3 regions of the Lysinibacillus sp. FSL P4-0201 genome follow, and region 1 is predicted to be linked to each of the others. Evidence: riboswitches for the same ligand, from Rfam matches in the RefSeq annotation. Region 1 holds a riboswitch; each other region holds the start of a gene.

Region 1 (7,654 bases):
GTTTTATCTCGATTGCGCCAATCCTCGGCTGTTAACTTCCAAGATTTATAAGGGTTTTGTTCACGTTCTTTGAAGCGTTTTAATTGCTCCTCATCTGAAACATGAAGCCAGAACTTAATAATTATGTAATCTCCAGCAGTTAAAATCTTCTCGAAATTATTAATTTCTTCATAAGCACGAGACCATTCATCCTTTGTTGCGAATCCTTCGATGCGTTCTACTAGTACGCGGCCATACCACGAGCGATCAAAAATAGCGATTTGCCCATGTTGAGGCAATTTTCTCCAAAATCGTTGTAAATAATTGTAGCGTAATTCATGAGCTTGAGGAGCAGAAATAGGATGTACAACATAACCGCGGGGATCGACACGTTCGATTAATCGTTTAATAGCGCCACCTTTACCAGCTGCATCCATTCCTTCAAATACCAAGATCAAGCCAATCTTGTTTTTTAATAAAAATTGTTGTGCGTTCAACATTTCATATTGGAGTACTTTTAATTTCTTTTTATACATCTTTTTGTCTAGTTCAACAGTTAGATCTAGATTTTTCAAATTTTGTGTCATGAAACTTCACTCCTTTTATTTGGCTATTCTTATTGTACTAAAGAAATATATGGATGCCTATCAGACATGGTAAATTGTAGGTATTAATAGTAAAACAACACGATACATTGTTGGAAATTTCCGTTATAATAAAAAAAGTGACAGTACTATACTTATTTGTCTTTTCCCTATACAATCTAACACGAAGGGAGAGGAAAACATGCCTCGGTTTATCTTGATGACAATCTCTTATCTTGTCTCAATCATCCTAACCTTTTCATCCTTTTTCGTGAACATCAACGGTCAATCTTCGCTAGAAATCGCTAATCGTTTTTCTGTTGTATTTGCACCAGTTAGTGTAAGTCATGTAATTTGGATTATCATTTATTTTTTACTCGGTTATTGGTTAGTTATGAACATGAAAAAGACAACTTTGAAACAGTCTGCGCTTTTTAGTTGCATAAATATATTACAAGCATTGACGATATATGTCTGGCACCATGAGTTATTTATTGTTTCTCTTGGCATTACATTACTCTTAGTCTTGTATTTGTTTATGTTGTATAATACGTACCCTCTTCAGGACAAATCCTTGTTTGGTCGTATTCCTTTCTCTATTTATTTAGCATGGATGACATTTATTTTTATCACAAATACAAGCTTTACGTTAACGGCTTATGGTTGGAACGGCTTTGGTCTTAGTACGCCTCTTTGGGCAGTGATTTTACTTACTTTAGGAGGAGCCATTGCGCTACATATCCGTTTCCATCACTTTGATGTTATGTATCCAAGTGTTTTTATTTGGGCTTATATTGGAATCGCCATACATAATGGTTTTGATGAGCTACTTGTCACTACAGCCGCTTTATTTTTATGCGGTGTTCTCTTTGTTGGCATTTTATTTATTAAAAAAAATCCTGCCTACCAAAAATAAATTGGTTAGCAGGATTTTTTCATTGCATCCTATTCTTCGTCTAATGACGTTAAGATAATTGGTTTATCTTTTGTTACAATGACTGAATGTTCGATTTGAGCTACAAGTGATTTATCAGGTGTCACGAATGTCCAGCCATCACCTGCTTCTACGATATGCTCTGCATTTGCTGAGATAAATGGCTCAACCGCAAGGACCATACCTTCTTTCATAATAGTAGTATCCCATGCATCGTAATAATTTAAAATATGGTTTGGTTCATCATGTAAAGATTGACCTAAGCCATGACCTGTTAAATTCATAATAACAGTTAACCCATTAGCATTTGCCTCGCGTTCAACAGCTTTACCAATTTGATTTAATTTAGATCCAGCCTTTACCTTTGTCATTGCTCGATCAAAGGCACTTTTAGCAACACGGCAAAGCTTTTCTTTGTCCTCATAGCCATCACCCACAACAAATGAAATACCTGTGTCAGCAAAATAGCCATTTAAAGAGCCTGAAACATCAATATTTACGATATCTCCCTCTTGAATAACACGCTTTCCTGGAATACCATGTGCTACTTCTTCATTGACGCTAATACATGTATACCCTGGAAAATCATATTCTCCCTTTGGTCCTGAAATAGCACCAGCCTCTGCAAACATGCGACCAGCAATTTCATCAAGCTCAAGTGTTGTAACACCTGGTTTTGTGGCAGCTTTCATTGCTTCGCGAATTTCAGCACAAATGCGTCCTATTTTTTTAAAAGCTTCAATCTCTTCTTGCGTTTTTACAATCATGTATAACGTCCCTTTCATCTAATATCTATTCTTTAATATAACATAACTTTTTATGCGTATAACGATAAACGCTTTAAATATTGTATGCTTTCCTACTTTGCAAAGTGCTAAAAGAGTTATTCACGACAAAAAAGTCCCTCCACTCCTGTGAAGGGACTAGCATTAAGCTTTTCTTTGCATTAATTGGGGAGCGGCTGTAAATAAAAGAACACCAACGATAGCCGTTAAAATGGTTGCTGGTAGCATATATGTACCATTGTAGATGATGGAATAGATCCATGCATTTTGGTCACCCGCATATTCGGCAAAAAATACAGCACCAGCGATTGTATGTGCTGTGTATCGTAAGAAGCCTGCGAAAACGGTACCTATGATTATATAAAGTGCCATTTTTGTTTTGTTCATATGTTTAGCAGCGTCTAACACTGGTCCACGTACAACCGCCGCTAATCCTACAACAGTAAAAGCAACGCCATAATCCAGTAATCCTTGTAGCCAGTGCACGATATAAGAACCAAACATTGTTTGCATAACACCCACAAGTAGTCCCGTAGTAAGACCAGCTACTAAGCCCCAGCGAAATGCTATTAACATAATCGGTACCATAACAAGACTAACTGAGCCGCCTTGTGCCCATACTTTAAAGGAAACCTGATCCAGTACGAGACCTATCGCTGCAAAAATCGCAATCTCCACTAGCATTAATAGTCTTTTTTTGTCCATACATATTCTCTCCTTTGTTCCGATGTAGGATACAAGAGCAGGAATAGAAAAGCGCTGATATGTCTCTTTCTGACACCTTTTTCCTTTAAGGACGAAAAAACGATGTCAGGACAGAGCCTCACATCGTACAAGTGTCGGTTTCTATCCACATCCCTACGCAAGCGTTAACTTACAGGTTCGAAGAGTCAAGGCATTACGTGCCCAGTCTCAGCTGACATCATCAGCTCCCCTTGTGGTCGTTACATCTGAATTTATTTGAACACTCTCATTGTACGCAAAGGATTGAAGGATTACAACCTTCCATACATCATTTTTTTGAAACTTTGCTGTTTTTCATGCGTAAATATTTAAAAAGGAGGTACAACTATGGAGAATCAAAAAATTTTAGCTGCCTTTAGTTATCTTAGTATTTTCTTCGCCCCTTTTATCGTTCCATTAATTGTATATTTCGTGACAAAAGACAGTGATGTAAAAAGCCATTCGATTCGTGCACTTGTCTCTCATTTAATACCCTTTGTTTTTGGCATTCTATTCTTTATTGTCTTTGTTTTTTCTACATTTAGTTTAGATCCAACCTCCAGTAACAAGACAGTGATGATTATTTGGTTTGCTTCATTCGCCATCTATGCTCTCGTCTCACTCGGTATTGTGATTTGGAATATAATTCAGGCTGTTCGTGTTATCCGTTAATGTTTTATTTTTAAGTGAAACAGGTAGTAGTAATTGTAAAAGGAGCTGTTTTGGGATGAAAGTATCAAACGTTGTAAAAACTGCCGTTAAGTTAGCACCTATTGTTATTCCTATCGTAAAAAAAGTAATGGCTGCAAAAAAGGGCACAACGCCTACAACCACAACTCGAAAAAAATAAAACGAAGGCGTATTCCTTTTAGAAATACGCCTTCGTTTTATTTCACTTCAAAATGGGTTTGACTATGGCCATTTAATGTTTTTTCCACATGTAAAACTGCTGGCATCGCAGATTTCAATTCAGGTACATGCGAAATAACGCCAATCATACGACCAGAATCCTGCAAATCAATTAATGTATCGATTGCTTTATTTAGTGATTCCTCATCAAGCGAGCCAAAGCCCTCATCAATAAACATCGTTTCAATATGAATATTACCTTGGTAGCTTTGAATCACATCTGCCATCCCCAATGCAAGGCTCAACGAAGCATTAAATTTTTCACCACCTGATAAAGTTTTGACATCTCGTAATTGATCTGTATAAGCATCATAAACATCAAGACCAAGGCCACTTTGCTTCGCATGCTTTTCTAATCTATCTGAACGTCTAAGCTCAAATTGACCGTTTGATAAATGATACAGACGTATATTTGCGGCTTCTGTAATTTGATCTAAGTAGTTAATTTGTATATAACGCTCAAAGGATAGCTTTTTCGAATTTTGTCCATTTAATAATCCATAGAGCTCCTTTACTCGTCCTGCTTCTTGTTCAAGTAAATGAAGCTCTTTCGCTATTTCTTCCACCCTTTCACTAAAGCCTTGGCATGCTTGTATAAAGCCATTCATCTGTTGCAAACGTTTAAATGCTTCCTCATAGGAAATTCGCTGCTGTTCTACTCTTGCTTCCATCGCCTCTAAATCTTGCTTCTCTTTTCCTTGAAGGTATGTAGCCCCTTCGGTAATCTGAATTTGCAACGTGTGTACTTGTAAAGCATAGTCGCTACATGCTTTTCGAAGTGCATCCAATTGTATGGTACTCCGTTTAGCAGTTGCATAAGCCTCATAGCTTTCGAAACCTATTTCTTGCATATCTGCTGAAAATTGCTGAAGCTTTTCATTCATTTTAAGCTGTAATTCCTCAAAGGACTGTTTGGCAATTTCTACAGTTAGTGTTGCATTGCTAGCTGCTTCCTTTGCTGCATGCAAATTTTCTTGACTCACTTGCCAACTTTTTTGAAGCTCTTCTTTCTGTTTACTAACTTCATTAAGTTGTTGCTTTAATTGCTGTAAAGTTGGTAAATTAGGGGGCATCTGCTTAAGTTGTTCGTCTACAACCGCTTGTAATTTTGTCCATTCTTTTATCTGCTCTGCTAAATATTGCTCTAGCTTCATATGCTTATTTCGTAGCTGCTCTATTCGGTCATGCTGATGCTTTATTTTTAATCGCACATCAGCTAATTGATGTTGAATAATTTTTAATGCAGCAATCTCTTGTTCAACTTCATGTAAAGTAGCGGTGATCTGTGGTTGGTCTTCTTGTTTAATATGTTGAGCATCGAGTTGTCGCCATGTATCTTGAAGAAGTTGCTGCGCTGATGCTAAAAATGCCTCTTTCTCCAAATACTTACGCTCGTCTGATGATGCCTTCGCTCTTAATGCTTCCACTTGAGCAAGCTCAATAACTTCCAGTTGCTCATTGTGTGCTTTCTGATGTGTCATACTACCACAAACAGGACAGGGTTCTCCTTCCTTCAGTTGTTCTGCTAAAATACTAGCTTGACTCGCCAGCCATCGTTGCTGCAAAAGTTGAAGAGCCTCTTTACTTTCTTGATAGAGACTTTCTGAAGCAACTACATCCTGCTTAGCTAAATCTACGGCATGTTTATATTTATCCGCTTGCTTGATTAAAGCAACCTGTTCCCGTAGTTTCGGTAATTGTTCTAAATAGCTTTCATAGGGTTCAACCTGTTTTTCATAGCCTTCTAATGATTGAGAAAAATGCTGTAATTGCTCTTGTTCATTTTCCAAAAGTTTGACGTTATCATTTACTGCTCGTTTTGCATTTTCAGCATATTGCTCCGCTATTTGCAGCTGCTGTATATTGTTTTCATAGGCTTCAAATTTCGGTAAAAGCGCTAGCATCTGCATTTCCTGCTGTAAGATTTGCTGTCGTTCAGATTCTTTAGCCTGCTCTATCTCATATTTTTCTTGCGCTTCTTGCAACTTTTCTTGTGACTGCTGTTGCTTAACCTTTGCTTGTTGAAATGCTATCTCTTTAACATTCAGTTCAGCACGTAAATCCTTGCATTGTTGTTCGAGGAGCACCAGTCGCTCTGCTTGTTCTGCTAAAGCAATCTCCTTCTCCTTTGCTTGGTATAAATCCTGCTGTTGTAAAAGCATTTGCAGCCGTTGCTGTCGATTAGCTTGTTCATCAAATTGCTCATTTAGCGTTTTTGCTAAGCGATAATATTCCTGCTCTTTTTGATGAAGGCTATACGCTTCTTCATAGTATGACTGTTCATCTTCTCCACATTTCTTATAGTAGTTAAGCTCCTCATCAAGTGCCTCTGTCAGTTGATGTAAATTTTCGGTATTATCAGCAATCAATGTAAATAAAGCGGAAGAACGTTGTGGTAAGGCGCCCACAATTTGACCAAGTAAATGTTCTTTTAATTGTTTGGCACGCTCAAGATCACTTTCTGCTTCTTTACGCTTGGCATCAAGCTTTTTCGCCATGACACCGAAACGATCTGTTTTAAAGATTTTCCGTAAAATTACTTCTTTATTTGTTGAATCAGAGGTTAATAGTTTTCTAAATTCACCTTGAGGTAGCATGACAATTTGGCTAAATTGATCTTTTGTGAGACCTATGATTTCCTGCACTTTCTTATCGACTTCAAGCGTTTGCTGTTTCTCTACAATGCTATAATCTAGCTTTCCGTCTTTTACTTCTGCTAGCTCTATTTTCTTTCCAGTAACCGTTTTATTTTTTTCTTTAATATGACCTGGCTGTCGTACTATTCGATAGACCTTTCCATGCATTTCAAAGACGAGTTCTACAGCTGTATAAACTTCATCATGTGCAAAGCCGCTTCTTAGTAAAGCTGTATCCTGCCGGTCCTCCCCACTACCTGATCCGTAAAGAGCATAGCAAATAGCATCGAAAATGGTTGTTTTACCAGCACCAGTTTTTCCAGAAATGGCAAATAATCGATGCTCCCCTAGCTCTTGAAAATCAATTACTTCCGTGTCTTTATATGGACCAAACGCTGTAATTGTTAACTTTAAAGGCTTCATTTTACAGTCTCTCGCTCCTCATCTAATAACTCCTGTAACATCTCTGTGAATAGGCGTTCCGTATCTTCATCAGGCTGAATGCCAATAATATTGGTGAAGAATGAACGGAATAAATCAATATCTTCTAGTTTTTCAGCTTCTACTACTTGTAGTTCACTTGGCATATCTTGTCTTAGTACCTTCCGCTCCACATGCATAGCGTGCGGAAATACACTACGAATACGTTCCATCGGTGAAGTCACAGATATTTTATCCGTCAATCTAACAAATACATAATCCTCACTTGGTGTGAACGTTAATAACTCCTCTAATTGACCTTCTACTACTCGTAGATCTCTTCTTGGCACAAGCTTTCTTTTACTTACTGTGGTGTTACCTTGCTCATCTAATTCGATGATTAAAAATCCTTTCTCATGTAAATGCTCAGATAACGAGTACTTTAAGATAGAGCCTGCATAGCATATGGTTTCGTTTAAAACAAAATGTGCCTTATGTAAGTGCCCAAGCGCCGTATAGTGAAAAGGTTTGAATAAAGCTGCATTCACACAATCTGAGCCTCCAATGGAAAGGGATCGCTCGGAATCACTAGTATTTGCTTCCTCCTCACCATACTTCGTCACAAAGGCATGTCCAACAAAAACATGACGCTTACTTGTGTCCATGTCTTCCGTGATATACTCA
Region 2 (7,654 bases), 930 kb from region 1:
GCAGGTGGTGCTCCAGTAGTAAGTAACCATGACTCTATGTCAGCAGGTCCACGTGGCCCACTTTTACTTCAGGATGTATGGTTAGTTGAAAAACTAGCAAATTTCAACCGTGAAGTAATTCCAGAACGTCGTATGCACGCAAAGGGCTCAGGTGCATTTGGTACTTTTACTGTAACGCATGATATTTCACAATATACTAAAGCGAAAATCTTCTCCGAGATCGGCAAGAAAACTGAAATGTTCGCACGTTTCTCTACAGTAGCGGGTGAGCGTGGTGCAGCAGATGCAGAGCGAGATATTCGTGGCTTCGCCCTTAAATTCTATACAGAAGATGGAAACTGGGATTTAGTAGGGAACAATACACCTGTATTCTTCTTCCGCGACCCGTTACACTTTACAGATTTAAACCATGTGGTAAAACGTGACCCACGTACAAATATGAAAAATGCCAACTCTAACTGGGATTTCTGGACTTCATTACCTGAAGCACTTCACCAAGTGACAATTGTTATGTCTGACCGTGGTATTCCAGCTGGTTACCGTAATATGCACGGATTTGGTTCTCATACGTATAGCTTTATCAATGCTAATAATGAACGTGTTTGGGTTAAATTCCACTTCCGTACAGAGCAAGGCATTAAGAACTTAACTGGTGCCGAGGCTAATGAGATTATTGGTCAAGACCGCGAATCTTCACAACGTGATTTATATGAAGCAATTGAAAAAGGCGATTTCCCTAAATGGAAAATGTACATTCAGGTAATGACAGAGGAACAAGCTCGTGAGCTACCATACAACCCATTTGATTTAACAAAGGTATGGTATAAAAAAGACTTCCCATTAATTCCTGTAGGTGAATTCGAGTTAAACAAAAATCCAGACAACTACTTTGCAGAAGTTGAACAAGCTGCATTCGCACCATCTAACATTGTTCCTGGCATCAGCTTCTCACCAGATAAAATGTTACAAGGTCGTATCTTTGCATATGCGGATGCCCAACGCTATCGTCTTGGTGTAAACCACTATATGCTTCCTGTCAACGCACCAAAATGTCCATTCCGTACTTTCCACCGAGATGGAGCAATGCGCTTTGATGGCAATCTTGGTTCGACATTAAGCTATGAACCAAATAGCTATGGTGAGTGGGAGCATAATTTAGACCATAAAGAGCCTGAATTACGTATTGATGGTCATGCAGGTATTCATGATTTCCGTGAAGACGATAATAATTACTTTGAACAACCAGGTAAACTATTCCGTCTATTGACTTCGGAAGAGCAGCAACGCTTATTTGAAAATACCGCGAACGATATGGCTTCTGTTGAAGAATTCATCAAACGCCGTCACATCCTTCACTGCTATCTAGCTGACCCAGCATATGGTGAAGGTGTCGCTAAAGCGATGGGTCTTTCCTTAGAAGGTATGGACCTTACAAATCCATATGTAAAACAACCAACAAACGTTTAATATTCCACTTTATTATTGATATCCAAATCCAACTTTTACTCCATGTGAATCCACTATTCACATGGAGTTTTTTTATTAAGAAAAGGCCTATGTCTATTTTTTTGACATAAGCCTTTTCTTTCATTATTGGTAAATTTGACTGCCTGCTTTTTTAAACTCCTCAGCCTTTTCTTTCATACCTTGATGGATCGCTTCAGTCGTATTCAAATCCTTATCTTTCGCATAATTACGAATATCCTGTGAAATTCTCATGCTACAGAATTTAGGCCCACACATAGAACAAAAGTGTGCTGTTTTTGCTCCCTCTGCTGGCAGTGTCTCATCATGATATTCCACTGCACGCTCGGGATCTAGTGACAGATTGAATTGATCACGCCAACGGAACTCAAAGCGCGCTTTAGACAGTGCATCGTCTCGTTGTTGTGCACCTGGATGACCTTTTGCTAAATCAGCAGCATGTGCAGCAATTTTATAAGTGATAACGCCCACACGAACATCCTCGCGATTCGGTAAACCAAGATGCTCTTTCGGTGTCACATAACAAAGCATCGCTGTACCAAACCAGCCAATCATGGCTGCCCCAATGGCTGATGTAATGTGGTCATAACCTGGAGCAATATCTGTTGTGAGTGGTCCTAATGTATAGAAGGGCGCTTCCTTACAAACCTCTAATTGCTTGTCCATGTTTTCTTTAATCAGATGCATTGGTACATGACCTGGTCCCTCAACCATTACCTGAACATCATGCTGCCAAGCAATCTGTGTTAGCTCGCCTAGTGTTTCAAGCTCTGCAAATTGTGCCTCATCATTGGCATCTGCAATTGAGCCTGGGCGTAAACCATCACCTAAGGAAAAAGCAACATCATAGGCTTTCATAATTTCACAGATTTCCTCAAAATGTGTATACAGGAAATTCTCTTGATGATGATATAAACACCACTGTGCCATTATAGAGCCACCTCGAGATACAATACCTGTCACACGATTTGCTGTTAGTGGTACATAGCGTAAAAGGACACCTGCATGAATGGTGAAGTAATCCACACCCTGCTCAGCTTGTTCAATGAGAGTATCACGATAAACCTCCCACGTTAAATCCTCTGCTACACCATTTACCTTTTCTAAAGCCTGATAAATTGGCACTGTTCCCACTGGCACTGCCGCATTTCGAATAATCCATTCTCTAGTTGTATGAATATGTTTACCAGTCGATAAATCCATAATATTATCTGCGCCCCATCGAGTTGCCCAGGTCATTTTCTCAACTTCTTCTGCAATGGAAGAAGATACAGCAGAATTCCCGATATTCGCATTGATCTTTACATGAAAATTACGTCCAATAATCATTGGCTCTGCCTCAGGGTGATTAATATTAGAAGGCATTATAGCACGCCCAGCTGCAATTTCTGAACGTACAAATTCAGGATTCATATTTTCACGAATCGCTACAAACTCCATTTCAGGCGTTATAATTCCCTTTCGTGCATAGTGAAGCTGTGTCACATTTTTACCTTTTTTAGCACGCAAAGGCTTTCTCGCCAACTCAGGGAAGACATTTTCTTGAATACGCGGGTCATCAACATGACGAAAGCCATTATCCTCCGGTTTAATGGAGCGTCCCTCATATGCTTCTACATCTCCTCGCTCTTGAATCCATGCATTTCGTAAGGCAGGTAAACCTTTCGTAATATCTACTTGGTAGGCTGGATCTGTATAGGGCCCACTTGTATCATATACTCGAATAGGAGCATTTTCTTCATTTCCAAAACTGCCTGTTGTCGGACTTAATGCAATTTCTCGCATAGGTACTAGAATATCTGGGCGTGATCCTTCCACATATACTTTTTTGCTTCCTTCAAAGCTGGACATAATGGTAATATTCTTTTCACTAATTGCTGACATGAGCTACTTCTCTCCCTTAAATTTATTTTGATATAAGGACCGATTCTAGCTCACCCCAACAATCCAAAAAATAAAGGCCGAATCCAAAATAATTATTTGGATCCGGCCACGAATGTAAAGGTCTATTGATTGCATACTCTGCAATAGCTTCTTAACTTTCCCACGCTGGTATGAGCCAGATCAGGTCCAAAGGGTCAAGAAACTTCGTAGCGTTTCCCTCTCAGCCTGACTCATCAGACTCCCCTAGTTAATACTATTTAGTTTGATGCTAGTGTAGCAGATAATACTAAGAGATGGAAGTTATTTTTTATCTTACTAGGTAAATAATACTTCTGCAAAATAGATCACAATGGTTACAGTTATACAGCTTACAATGGTTGAAAATAAAACAGCTTGCGCGGCTGTTGCTGATTCTACATCATATTCCAATGCTAGACTAGAACTATTGCGGGATGTTGGAAAAGCACTAGCTATAAACAGTGATTGTGCGACGACTCCATCTAATCCCAATATATAAATAATGGCCAATGCAACAGATGGTCCAATAATTAGTCGCGTCAAACAGCTGATAAAGACGGTTTTATTAAACATTGATTTCATCTCTAGTTGTGATAATTGCGCACCTAAAGTAATTAGAGCCACAGCAATAAATCCATCTGCCACATGTTCTACTGGTATTTTGATAAACTGTGGAATACCGATATCAAAATAATTCATAGCGACACCTATAATCAGCGCATGAATAATAGGCATTTTAAAGAAATCCTTGATGATTGTCATACCTGACTTTGTAGAAGAAATTAAATTGTATAAACCATATGTATACGTAGTCATATTTTGAAAGATTACGAGCATGACCTGAATGGCTACTCCAATAGGTTGCGTCGCAAATATCATTTGAGCCACTGGAATACCGTAATTACCCGAGTTAATGAGCACAACACTATTTTTAAAGACAGCTGCCTCTGTTCTAGCTAAACCTAACACTTTTGCCATAAAGTGACTGAGTATCATTTGACTACCGATAAAGAGTACAATAAATAATCCGACCTCTCCCAGTACAGTTAATTCCACATGTGTTTCATATAAATTTACAAAAACAGCTGCTGGCATAAAGCAATATGTAATAAGCTGAGACAATGCTTTTAAATTAAAGCGAAATTTCTTTTGTAGTATAGCGCCTATTACAAGTAACACTAAAATAGGTACAACAATTTGAAAGAAAATCATTCCGAGATACATCATATCAATGTCCCCCTTCCAGTGTTAATAGTAGTGTTGAATTCCTTCTAGGTCAATTTCTCCGGCTTTCACCATAAAGAAGACTGCCTCTATATTGAAGGCAGCCTTTCTTTTTAAGCAAGCTTAAATCGGTTTACAACTTCTTGTAGCTCGTTTGAAATATCGTTCATATTTTGAATAGACTCTGCTACTTTTTGTAATTCTACTTGTTGATCCATTGCAGAAGCACTTACTTGTTCCGCAGAGGCTGCTGTTTGCTCTGAAATAGCCGAAATACTTTGGATAGCCATGATTGCCTGATTTTTATGCTCTAACATGCTAGATAGTTTATTCATTAATTCACTAATAGAATTTGCAATTGAACCCGACAAGTCACTGCTATCTTTAAATGCTAGTTGCGTGCTTTGTACGGACTCATTTTGAGATTGCATTAAATCTGCATTAGATGCAATCACAGCAACCGTCTGCTGAGAATTTTCAAGAATACTTTCTACTGTACTCTTAATAATTTCTGTTTCATTCTTAGATTGTTCTGCTAGCTTTCTAACTTCCTCTGCAACTACAGCAAATCCTTTACCATGTTCACCAGCACGTGCAGCCTCAATACTTGCATTTAAAGCTAGCAGATTAGTCTGCTCGGTAATGCTTTGAATCGAAGCAATAATCTGATTAATATTGGCAATATTAGAAGCTAATGATTCCATTTGCTGCTGGATACGCCCATTCATTTCATTTGTCTCCATATTACGTTCTCTTAAACTTTCAACCTCATGCAATCCTTTTTCCGTTGTTACACCTGTTTTATGAGATAGCTCATCCATTTCATTAGAAAGAGCCGTAATAGCATCAATCTGATCTGATAAATCCATCATTCGATAATTTGTTTCTTCTGTATCCTCTGATTGCTTCGAAGCTCCTTGTGCAATCTCGTTGATAGCTACGGAAACCTCCTGACTAGAAGCAACTACCTCATTAAATGCCTCATTTACCTGATTAGAAGATTGGTTCAATAACCTCGTGGAATTTAGTACAGTTTGAATCGCACTATTGGTTTTATCTAACATATTATTATAGGCCACAGCAACTGCACCAATTTCATCAGGCTTAATATATCGCTCTTCTACCTTTTGTGTTAAATCCCCTTCGGCTGCAGTTTCAATCGATGCACGTAAAAATTTAAGTGGTTTTAATTGTTTATAGATGAATAACACACTTGCAGCTGTCATCAAAACCACCATAATAATGGAGGCAATAATCGTAAATACAAATACATGATTATATGTTTCTAGAATCTTTGATTCAGCTAACACGACTTGAACAGTCCATGTTTCGTCAATACCCTCTAAAATCATTGGAGCAAAAACATTATAGGCCTTTTCCTTCAGTTGATTAGAGTCAACGTACATACTTGTTAGTTCACCATTTTCTATTGTCTTACTAATACTTGTCCAAGTAGGATCCTCTTGCATATTGCGCCCAACTAGCTCATCACCAAAACTGTTAGCTGTTAGCACACCTTTATTCGTAATAATTGCCGCATAACCGCCTTCTGGGGCATTCGATTTTGTTAAATCATTTAAAAAATCTATTGATACATCGGCAGTCAATACACCGAAAAATGTCCCGGAAGCATTGATTAATGGCACTGAAATGGTTGTCATTAATACGGATTGGCCGTTTACATTATAATCATAGGGCTCTGTCAAAACTGCACGTCTCTCTTCTTTTGGTACCCAATACCATTCTGAAATACTCTTATCATCAATACCTTCGATTAGAGCAGTCGAGATATCATTTCCGTTCTTACTTAAATAAGGGATAAAACGTTTTTTAGTATCTACTAAAGCAGCTTCAGTTGGTTCTAAAATAATAGAATCTTGCTCAAAGATTGCTCCTACTCCAAGAATGTCATTATTGCTAGCTAAATTGTTTTCCATTACGTCTATGACACCCTTGGTAGACAACGTATTATTCTTCTCCATGCTTTCTATGATACGCTTTGTTGTTTGTAATGTCGTATTGGCTTTCTTAAATCTTTCACTCATAATAGCTGCAGAAGATTCAGCCGATTGTAATGTTCCATGCTCTGCGTCTTCAACACTTTGCTTTTTTATAATAATCCCCGTTATGACAGTATAGGATAAAAATAAAATAAGAAATAATCCTATTATAAGGGAAGAAAGTTTTAAGGCAATTCCTCTTGATTTTTTCATAACTAACACCCCCACTTTTATACTAATAATAATGGATGGAGGATTGTATCACAATAAAATATTTAGCGAATAAAGTAGAAAATTTACAGAATTATAGAGAAAAATACCGATACTTCACCAAACATTTATTTTTCAATATAAAGGACTAATGACTTATTTGAATGGAGATTCATAGTAAAACATCCTCTTCTAATTCTAAATTATAGAAAAATATGATATATTAACTATTAAATAGAATGATTGGAGTGACTTAAATTGAAAAATAAAGCGCTATCAACATTAATGGTCACGGCTATTACAGCGACACTAGTATTACCAATGTCTACGGCAAGTGCCACAACATCTCAAATACAATCAAATTTATATGAGACACAGGTGGCAGCAGCCAAAAAGGTGATAGGTGAATCCGTAACGATCAAAAATATAACAAAAGATACTGTGATAACATCTAACGGTACATTTAGAATTCAATCTGCATTAAAGCCCCTATTCAATACATCAAATAAAACAGCATTATCCAATGCCCGAGCAACTATTGTAGTGAAAAACGGACAAATTACCGACATTACAGCATTAATATTAAACAAAGCAGGTACCAGCAAAAAATCTGTTTATTTTGATGGAGGTAACGCACAAATCTCTGGAGACCTCACTGTTAACGCGGACTATGTAAAAGTTCAAAACGTTAGTGTGGATGGTCAGCTTATCATTACAAACAGAGTAAAAAAAGCTGTTACACTTGATGATGTAGTAGTAAGTGAAACAATTACACTAAAACCAATTGTAACGAAAAAGGTAAGTTGGCTATACGTTACTTTAATCGATATGAA
Region 3 (7,654 bases), 1.6 Mb from region 1:
CAGCTTCTTGCTTTACTGCTACTTGTTTTGGCATTGATGAATCCTTATATAAAAAAATCAACCATTGTTGGTGCACAAACCATATTTATTGTAGATACTTCAGCCACAATGCTGGCAGGTAAAGAGCAATCAACCTTTGACGCTCATAAACAGGAAATGCTGAACTTGATGAATGAATTGAATGGTCGACCTGTCACATTAATTACAACTGGTGCTGCACCAAAAGCTGTTTTACAGCAAGAAACAAACACGAGTGAAATAAAAAAAGCTATTCAAGATTTACAAGTAACCTATGAAACTGCTGAAATGAATAAGGCGCTGGATGTAGCACAGGCATTTGTGGGCGACACACCGACTTCTATCTATGTTTTTACAGATACACTTGATAAAAAGCAATTACCGATGGACAAGGATTCTGTGAAATGGCTAGTAAGAGGTGCTACAAAAGACTTAACAAATATCGCTATCACCCGCTTTGCTGCTACGACAGATGGGCAAGCTACGCTGGCACTTGTACAACTCCATAATGATACAAATACCGAGCAAAAGGTAACGCTCGCATTGAATAATGCAGAGGGTGAGGAGCTGGTAGCAGAAAGTGTCGTTGTGCCTCCAAATGAAGCCATTACGAAAACATTTAAAGATTTGCCTTTAGCAAAATCCATGACAGCTATTATTGATGCAAAAGATGATTATGACATAGACAATCAACAAACAGTTTTACTACAAACGACTACGTCAAAAATTATTGTTGATCAAGGCTTGCATCAACTGATACAAAAAGGTTTTCAAACAGTTAGTAGTGGCGTAAAAATCGTCCCTTCCTTGCAAGTCGCTGACAATCAAGATGCTACCATAATCACAAACCAATCAGCCTTATTGGAAAAGATGGACAATCCCCTCGTATTATTTGGTCGTGATGATGCAGAAAAAGTAGATGTGAATGGGACGGTAAGCACTAGAAGTGATGCATTATTTGCCTTTAGTGAACTAAAGGATGTTTATGTTAGTGCTGTTTATCCTGGCTTTGCGGACTATGAAACGATTGCTTCTGTTGGAGAAGAGCCGTTCATCCAACGCTCCCCTAAAGGAGATATCGTTGTTTTATCCGATATTGCTGATACAGATTGGCCTTTACATCCATCATTCCCACTATTTCTATGGAGTACAGAGCAGCAGCTAACAGAATCAGTTGGGTCACTTGGGATTTTTTCACCCAATGAACAACGTGCAGTTGCTTTAGCGCAAGGAGACTGGAATGTTTATTCGCAAGAAGACGAGTTTCTTTCGTCTGTTACGAAGGGGATGCTAACTGCGCCCAAACAGCCAGGCATTTATATGGTACGTTCAAATAATGAGGAAAAACAATTGATTGTGCAATTGCAAGCACAAGAACGTGTCATTGAACAAGGAACAAGTTTTACATTAGGTGATATTTCAGACAATGGAAAGGAAGAAGTGTCGATGACCTCTTTCGTGCCTTGGCTAATTGTAATTATTTTACTATTGCTTGTTTCAGAGTGGGAGGTGCAACGACGTCGTGGATTTACGAATTGATATGCCGTTAGTATTGTTGTTACTCCTTCCATTATTCTTGTATTTTGGATGGACATACTTTCATGAGCGGCAGCGACTTAAAAGAAGTCATATTGTTGTACTTACTATTCGCATAGTGGCAGCAGGCTGTTTAGTTTTTGCACTCGCAGGTCCATATCTATTATTACCAATAAAAGAAGAACAAATTGTTTATTTAGTAGACCGTTCTGCTTCTATGAATGGTACGGAAGATGAGATGGTTCAGTTTATACAGGAGAGCCTCCAATCAAAAAAAGAACCACAGCTTGCGGGCATTTATTCATTTTCCTCTACTTTACAAACAGAAGCCATTTTATCTAAAACATTAAAGGAAGTACCGAAACTAACTGAAATTAAAGCTACTGATCAAACAAATATAGAACAAAGTCTACAGCTTGCTTCAGGGATTATAGATCCTAAAAAAGCAACTCGTCTTGTGCTATTAACAGATGGTAATGAGACAAAGGGCGATGCTTTAGAATTTGCTACGAAGTTGAAAGGCTCTAATATTAGTGTGGATATTAAGCCTTTTAGTCAACCAGTTGTCAATGATGTATCACTAAAAAGCTTTGTATCCCCTCAAGTTGCTTACGTTGGAGAGCAACAACAATTAGTGACAGACATACATGCAACATCAGCAGGCCAAGGCGAGCTATTACTATATGAAAATGATGAGCTTATTCATCGAGAGGCAGTGGAGCTGACTGAAGGCACGAATGTGTTTACCTATAAACATGCAGCAACAGCTGAACTTGTAAAATATGAAGCCGTTGTTCAAGTTGGTCAGGATGCCATTTTTGAAAACAATAAGTTAACTAGTGTCACAATGGTTCAAAGTGAACCACATTTATTAATCGTTAATGGTTATGAAACAGCTTCACCCATCGGAGCAGCACTTGGTAGTCAATCCATTGCCTATGATGTTATAGCACCTAAAAGTTTACCAAATGAACTTTCCAGCTATTTGCAATATAATGCTATTATTTTCGACAATGTGCCAGGTCATTTAGTGGGTGAAGCAAAAATGAGTGTTATTGAGCAAGCAGTCAAAAACTTTGGGGTTGGTTTTACAATGGTGGGTGGAGAAAATAGTTTTGGTCTAGGCGGCTATTTTAAAACACCGATTGAAACCTTATTGCCAGTGGAAATGGAAATTAAGGGCAAGGAGCAATTACCTTCCTTAGGATTAGTGATTGTACTTGACCGTTCTGGCAGTATGCAAGGCTCGAAGCTTGAGCTTGCTAAGGAAGCAGCGGCACGTTCTGTTGAGATGTTGCGAGACGAGGATACATTAGGATTCATCGCCTTTGATGATCGTCCTTGGGAGATTATAGAGACAGGGCCTCTTAACAGTAAAGAAGAGGCTGTGGATACTATTTTATCAGTAACACCTGGTGGGGGAACAGAAATCTATAGTTCATTAGCTAAAGCCTACGAGAACCTTGCTGATTTAAAGCTCCAACGTAAGCATATTATCCTCTTAACAGATGGGCAGTCACAGGCAGGGAACTATGAGGATTTAATTGGTGAAGGGAAAGAAGAGGGTATAACCTTATCGACAGTAGCGATTGGACAAGATGCCGATGCGAACTTATTAGAAGCGCTTAGTGACATGGGCAGTGGACGTTTCTATGATGTGATAGATGAGCAAACCATTCCTTCTATTTTATCTCGAGAAACAGCTATGATTTCCCGCACCTATATTGAGGACAATCCATTCTATCCGGCAATTTATAATGCAGCAGGATGGAACTCACTGTTTGCTAATGGTGTCCCACAAATGAATGCATATATTGGGACAACGGCAAAACAGGGGGCTACTGTTGTAGCAGAAAGCGAGAAAGAAGATCCTGTGTTAGCGCAGTGGCAATATGGTCTTGGTAAAACATTTGCCTTTACATCTGATTCAACGGGTAAATGGACTGGAGATTGGGCAAGATGGCAGAATTGGGGAGCATTTTGGCAAACACTTATTTCTCAAATGCTACCAAGCTACAATGATGTAGCCTATGATGTAAGATTGGAAGCAGATGGTTCCTTTATGATTACAGACCCTACAAATGAAGCCGCATTTTTAGATATTGTAGCGGTAAATGAAGCAGGGGAGGAGCTAGAAACACAACTTGAAACCATTTCCGCATCTCAAGTTCGAGCTGTAGTACAAGCTGAACCTGGATTAATTTTCTTCCGTATAGCAGATGAAAAGCAGGCCATTTATCAGGCAGGGCTAAGTGTTCCTTATAGTGCTGAATACGAACTACTCCCTGTAAATAACCAACTGATAGAAGAGTTAACTCAACGAACAGGAGGCACTGTTTTAAAGGAACCACAAGATGTCTTCCGTGACTTTACGACAAAAGGAGCAGATCGGCAAAATATTGTCACATGGCTACTCTTAGCGAGTATACTTCTTTTCTTTATTGATATTACCATAAGACGTTTTGGTTGGAATTTCCTAACGAATGCGAAGAAAAAAGAGCCGCTGGTTGAGGAAAAAACTATACCAGAAGACACGAATGTAGCACAGTTGTTAAAAGGCATGAAAAAACGATCTTAAATATAGAGGAAGCAGTGCAAACTCGAATAGTTTTGCACTGCTTTTTATATTCCCTGAAATAAAGAGTTATCCCCTTTGTAAAGAGGGTAAGAATTATCTAAAAAGTAGGCTCTTTGCTCATAAAGAGAAGAAAAGCGATCCAAATTGGACTACCCCAGCTCAATGAATGCTCATAATTCAATTTCTCTCAATAAAGAGAAGAATTAAACCTCTTTACTAGCTCTGTTTTACGCAAGCTACTCGCAACCATTACACCTAAAATAGCACCGATCGTACTTGATGTTAAAAAGGCTGGTAGGAAGAAGAATACTGCTACAGATGTTCCCATGAATAATTTTGCATAAGGGACGGCAATAAGTGAAGCCAGAATGCCCGTTCCGATAACTTCTCCGATACCAGCTAACCACATTTTATTGCTATATTTATAGGCAAGGGCAGCACAGAACGCACCGATGATACTACCAGGGATAGCTAGTAGAGAGCCTGTTCCAGTAAGGATACGAATGATGGCAGTGACAAAGGCAACTATAACTGTTGGTACGGGTCCAAGTATAATGGCTCCTATCACATTAATAGCATGCTGAACGGGGTAAGCACGTGCGATTCCTGTTGGGATGGATACGAAAGTAGAGCCTGCAACAGCAACGGCTACTAATAAAGCCATGACTGTTAATTTACGAATTGACATAAAGTTCACTCCTATTTGGTAAAGTTCGTGAGGAAAAATAAAAAGGCCACCCCCTTTAAACAATAGGAAGCGGCCTTGTGTGTATAGTGACAACAGCAAGTAGCGCCACTTCCCTCCGCTAGTGTGAACTAGATCAGGTTCAAAGGGTCCGTATATTACCATATACGTCTCAGCCTTTTAAAGACTCCCCTAGTGGTTAAAATCATTCAATTTTGTGAATCAACAATAATGTAACATACTGCAAAAAATAGTCAATGATTTTTCAGACTATTTTGTATCGGGATGCATTAAATGAGGTGCTTTTTTCACTGTCCAGATGAGCGCTAGGAAGAAACATGCTAATAATATGATAGAACCGAAAATATATGGGCTATTCATATTCCAGTCAAATAATAAACCTGCCAAAGCGGGTCCAATCATATTTCCGAGGCTCATATAGGCATTATTCAAGCCCGCAGCAAATCCCTGCTCTTTCTCTGCAAGCTTTGAGATGAGTGTATTAACAGCTGGACGAATTAATGTCGTTGCTGTAGAGAAAATTGTTGCTACAACTAAAATAAGGGCAAAGCCAGAAACAAATAATATTAAGAAAATAGCAACGGATGCAATAAATAAATTTACTAGTACTACTTTCATTTCACCATAACGATTGAACAGTGGTGTAATAATAAACATTTGTACTACTACTCCAAAAGCACCACCAACAACTAATATAATCGCTATATCTACAGGTGTGTAATTAAACTTTTCTGTCACAAATAATGACAATGTCGTTTGGAAATTTGCAATTCCAAACGAGAACACCAGCATAATTATGAGCATAACAAAATAAGGCATATGTATGGAACGAGCCATTTGCTTCGCCAGATTGTCTTGCTTTTGTTTCTGTTGAGCAGTGTTTGGTTTGGTAGAAGGTAATAAAAAGTAAGATAAAATAGATGCTACAATGGCTGCAGCTCCAGCTGTGAAAAATGGGAAATGTAAGCTTACCTTTGCTAAAAAGCCACCAATACCAGGTCCAATCATAAAGCCAAGAGACATAGCGGCACCCAACATCCCCATACCTTTCCCACGTTCTTCATAGGTTGTGACGTCAGCGACAAAAGCCATAATAGGAGGTGCAACAAATGCGGAACCTAGACCACCTAAAAATCGTGCTAAAAAGAGCATCCATACATCTGTAGCAAGGCCAAATCCGATTTGTGCAAGACCTGTTACGATAAGACCGAAAATAATTAAATTTTTTCGTCCGTACTGATCTGAAAGATTCCCAGCAATAGGAGAAAATACGAATTGAGCTAAGGCGAACGTTGCGATTAGCATACCTAGAACTTGTCCTGCTGCACCAAATATTTTTAAATACTCTGGCATGACAGGAATAATAATGCCAATACTCCCCATTGCGATAAACATATTAAACATTAAAATATACAAAGCCGCCTTATTGGACTTCTGCTGGGTCATCGAATGAACCCCCTTTTTGTAATCAAATATAGTACAGTCTATCATAAAGAATTATTGCTTGGCTAATAGTTAAGATTATAGTACTGGTTCTATATTTAGAATGGTTTTCCACAAAAGTTTTTATCCACGCACCTATGCATGATGAAATAATACATTTTAGTCATAAAAGTTGAGGGAAAAGAAGCTATGGAAGGATAAATTAGTAAAGCAACAACAATTGAGGGACTTCTCTTATAAAGGGAGAATTAAAAATTTGGAGAGTCTGTCTGTAATGGCATAAAGCATGGCTATAAATTGTAGCGATGTTGAGCGTTAGAAGTTATGGACTATCAAAAATACACTAATGTGAGAATCTATTAAAATTTAGATAAAATATTTTATAAATATAATAATGCAAATAGTCGATTGAAAATGTTCTTAGTTTAATAAACAGTTAGATAAGCAGAGAAAAAAACTAGCGAATTGGTGTGAAAACCAATTCGCTAGTTTAATTATCTGATACTCATTTTAAATTCTAAAAATAATTCGTTGTATTTCCCTAAATAATCAGGTCCTAAATTTTTGTAGACCTCTAATGTATCGCGTTGTTCTTCAGAAGGATAGTAGCGTTCGTCAGAAACAACTTCTTCGTCCATTAAGTCCATAGCGGCAATATTAGGAGTAGAATAGCCTACAAAATCAGCATTTTGAGCACCTGATTCAGCACTTAGCATGAAGTTAATAAAGGCGTGGGCACCATCAATATTTTTTGATGTTTTTGGGATGACCATATTATCAAACCATAAGTTTGAGCCTTCCTCAGGTACAGCAAAGTCTAACTCTTCATTTTCATACATCATATCAGCTGCTTGGCCAGACCATGTAAGGGCAACAGTTGCCTCATTATTGATCATTAACGGTGTGATTTCATCTCCAATGATCGCTTTAACATTTGGTGCAAGTGTAATTAATTTGTCAGTAGCTTCACGAAGTTCCTGATCATCTAGTGAATTCAGAGAATAGCCAAGACTGTTTAAGCCCATCCCAATGACTTCACGCGCACCATCTACTAAAAAGACTTTTCGCTTTAAAGAAGGGTCCCATAAATCGTCCCAAGAGGAGAAGTCTAAGTCTCCAACAAGGCTTGGATTGTAGACAATACCTACTGTTCCCCAAAAATAAGGGACAGAATATTTATTGTTAGCATCGAATGGTAAATCTAAAAAGTAAGGATCAATATTTTTTAAATTAGGGATTTTCGTTTTATCTAAAGGAATTAATAATTTTTCTTCCTTCATCTTCTCAATCATATATTCAGAAGGGACAGCAATATCGTAAGCTGTTCCGCCTTGCTGAATCTTTGTCATCATAGCTTCATTGGAATCGAATGT

The links. Region 1 has a riboswitch for thiamine pyrophosphate ahead of thiT (energy-coupled thiamine transporter ThiT). Riboswitches for the same ligand answer to the same signal wherever they lie in the genome.
Region 2: linked by a shared signal. The riboswitch ahead of thiC (phosphomethylpyrimidine synthase ThiC) and the one ahead of thiT (energy-coupled thiamine transporter ThiT) in region 1 are both predicted to bind thiamine pyrophosphate.
Region 3: linked by a shared signal. The riboswitch ahead of thiW (energy coupling factor transporter S component ThiW) and the one ahead of thiT (energy-coupled thiamine transporter ThiT) in region 1 are both predicted to bind thiamine pyrophosphate.

What each region holds. Positions count from the first base shown of each region.
Region 1 is NZ_CP151995.1:3,991,084-3,998,737, forward strand. Features, by position in the region: gene MKY76_RS20185 (polyphosphate kinase) at 1-566, opposite strand, end outside; gene MKY76_RS20190 (hypothetical protein) at 766-1,479, shown strand; gene map (type I methionyl aminopeptidase) at 1,509-2,264, opposite strand; gene thiT (energy-coupled thiamine transporter ThiT) at 2,427-2,987, opposite strand; TPP riboswitch at 3,121-3,228, opposite strand; gene MKY76_RS20205 (DUF4870 domain-containing protein) at 3,354-3,677, shown strand; gene MKY76_RS20210 (hypothetical protein) at 3,733-3,855, shown strand; gene MKY76_RS20215 (SMC family ATPase) at 3,893-6,973, opposite strand; gene MKY76_RS20220 (exonuclease SbcCD subunit D) at 6,970-7,654, opposite strand, start outside.
Region 2 is NZ_CP151995.1:255,349-263,002, reverse strand. Features, by position in the region: gene MKY76_RS01225 (catalase) at 1-1,467, shown strand, start outside; gene thiC (phosphomethylpyrimidine synthase ThiC) at 1,591-3,369, opposite strand; TPP riboswitch at 3,510-3,624, opposite strand; gene MKY76_RS01215 (AEC family transporter) at 3,685-4,614, opposite strand; gene MKY76_RS01210 (methyl-accepting chemotaxis protein) at 4,725-6,824, opposite strand; gene MKY76_RS01205 (S-layer protein) at 7,080-7,654, shown strand, end outside.
Region 3 is NZ_CP151995.1:898,930-906,583, forward strand. Features, by position in the region: gene MKY76_RS04255 (BatA and WFA domain-containing protein) at 1-1,557, shown strand, start outside; gene MKY76_RS04260 (VWA domain-containing protein) at 1,541-4,132, shown strand; gene thiW (energy coupling factor transporter S component ThiW) at 4,320-4,820, opposite strand; TPP riboswitch at 4,914-5,021, opposite strand; gene MKY76_RS04270 (MFS transporter) at 5,088-6,284, opposite strand; gene MKY76_RS04275 (ABC transporter substrate-binding protein) at 6,776-7,654, opposite strand, start outside.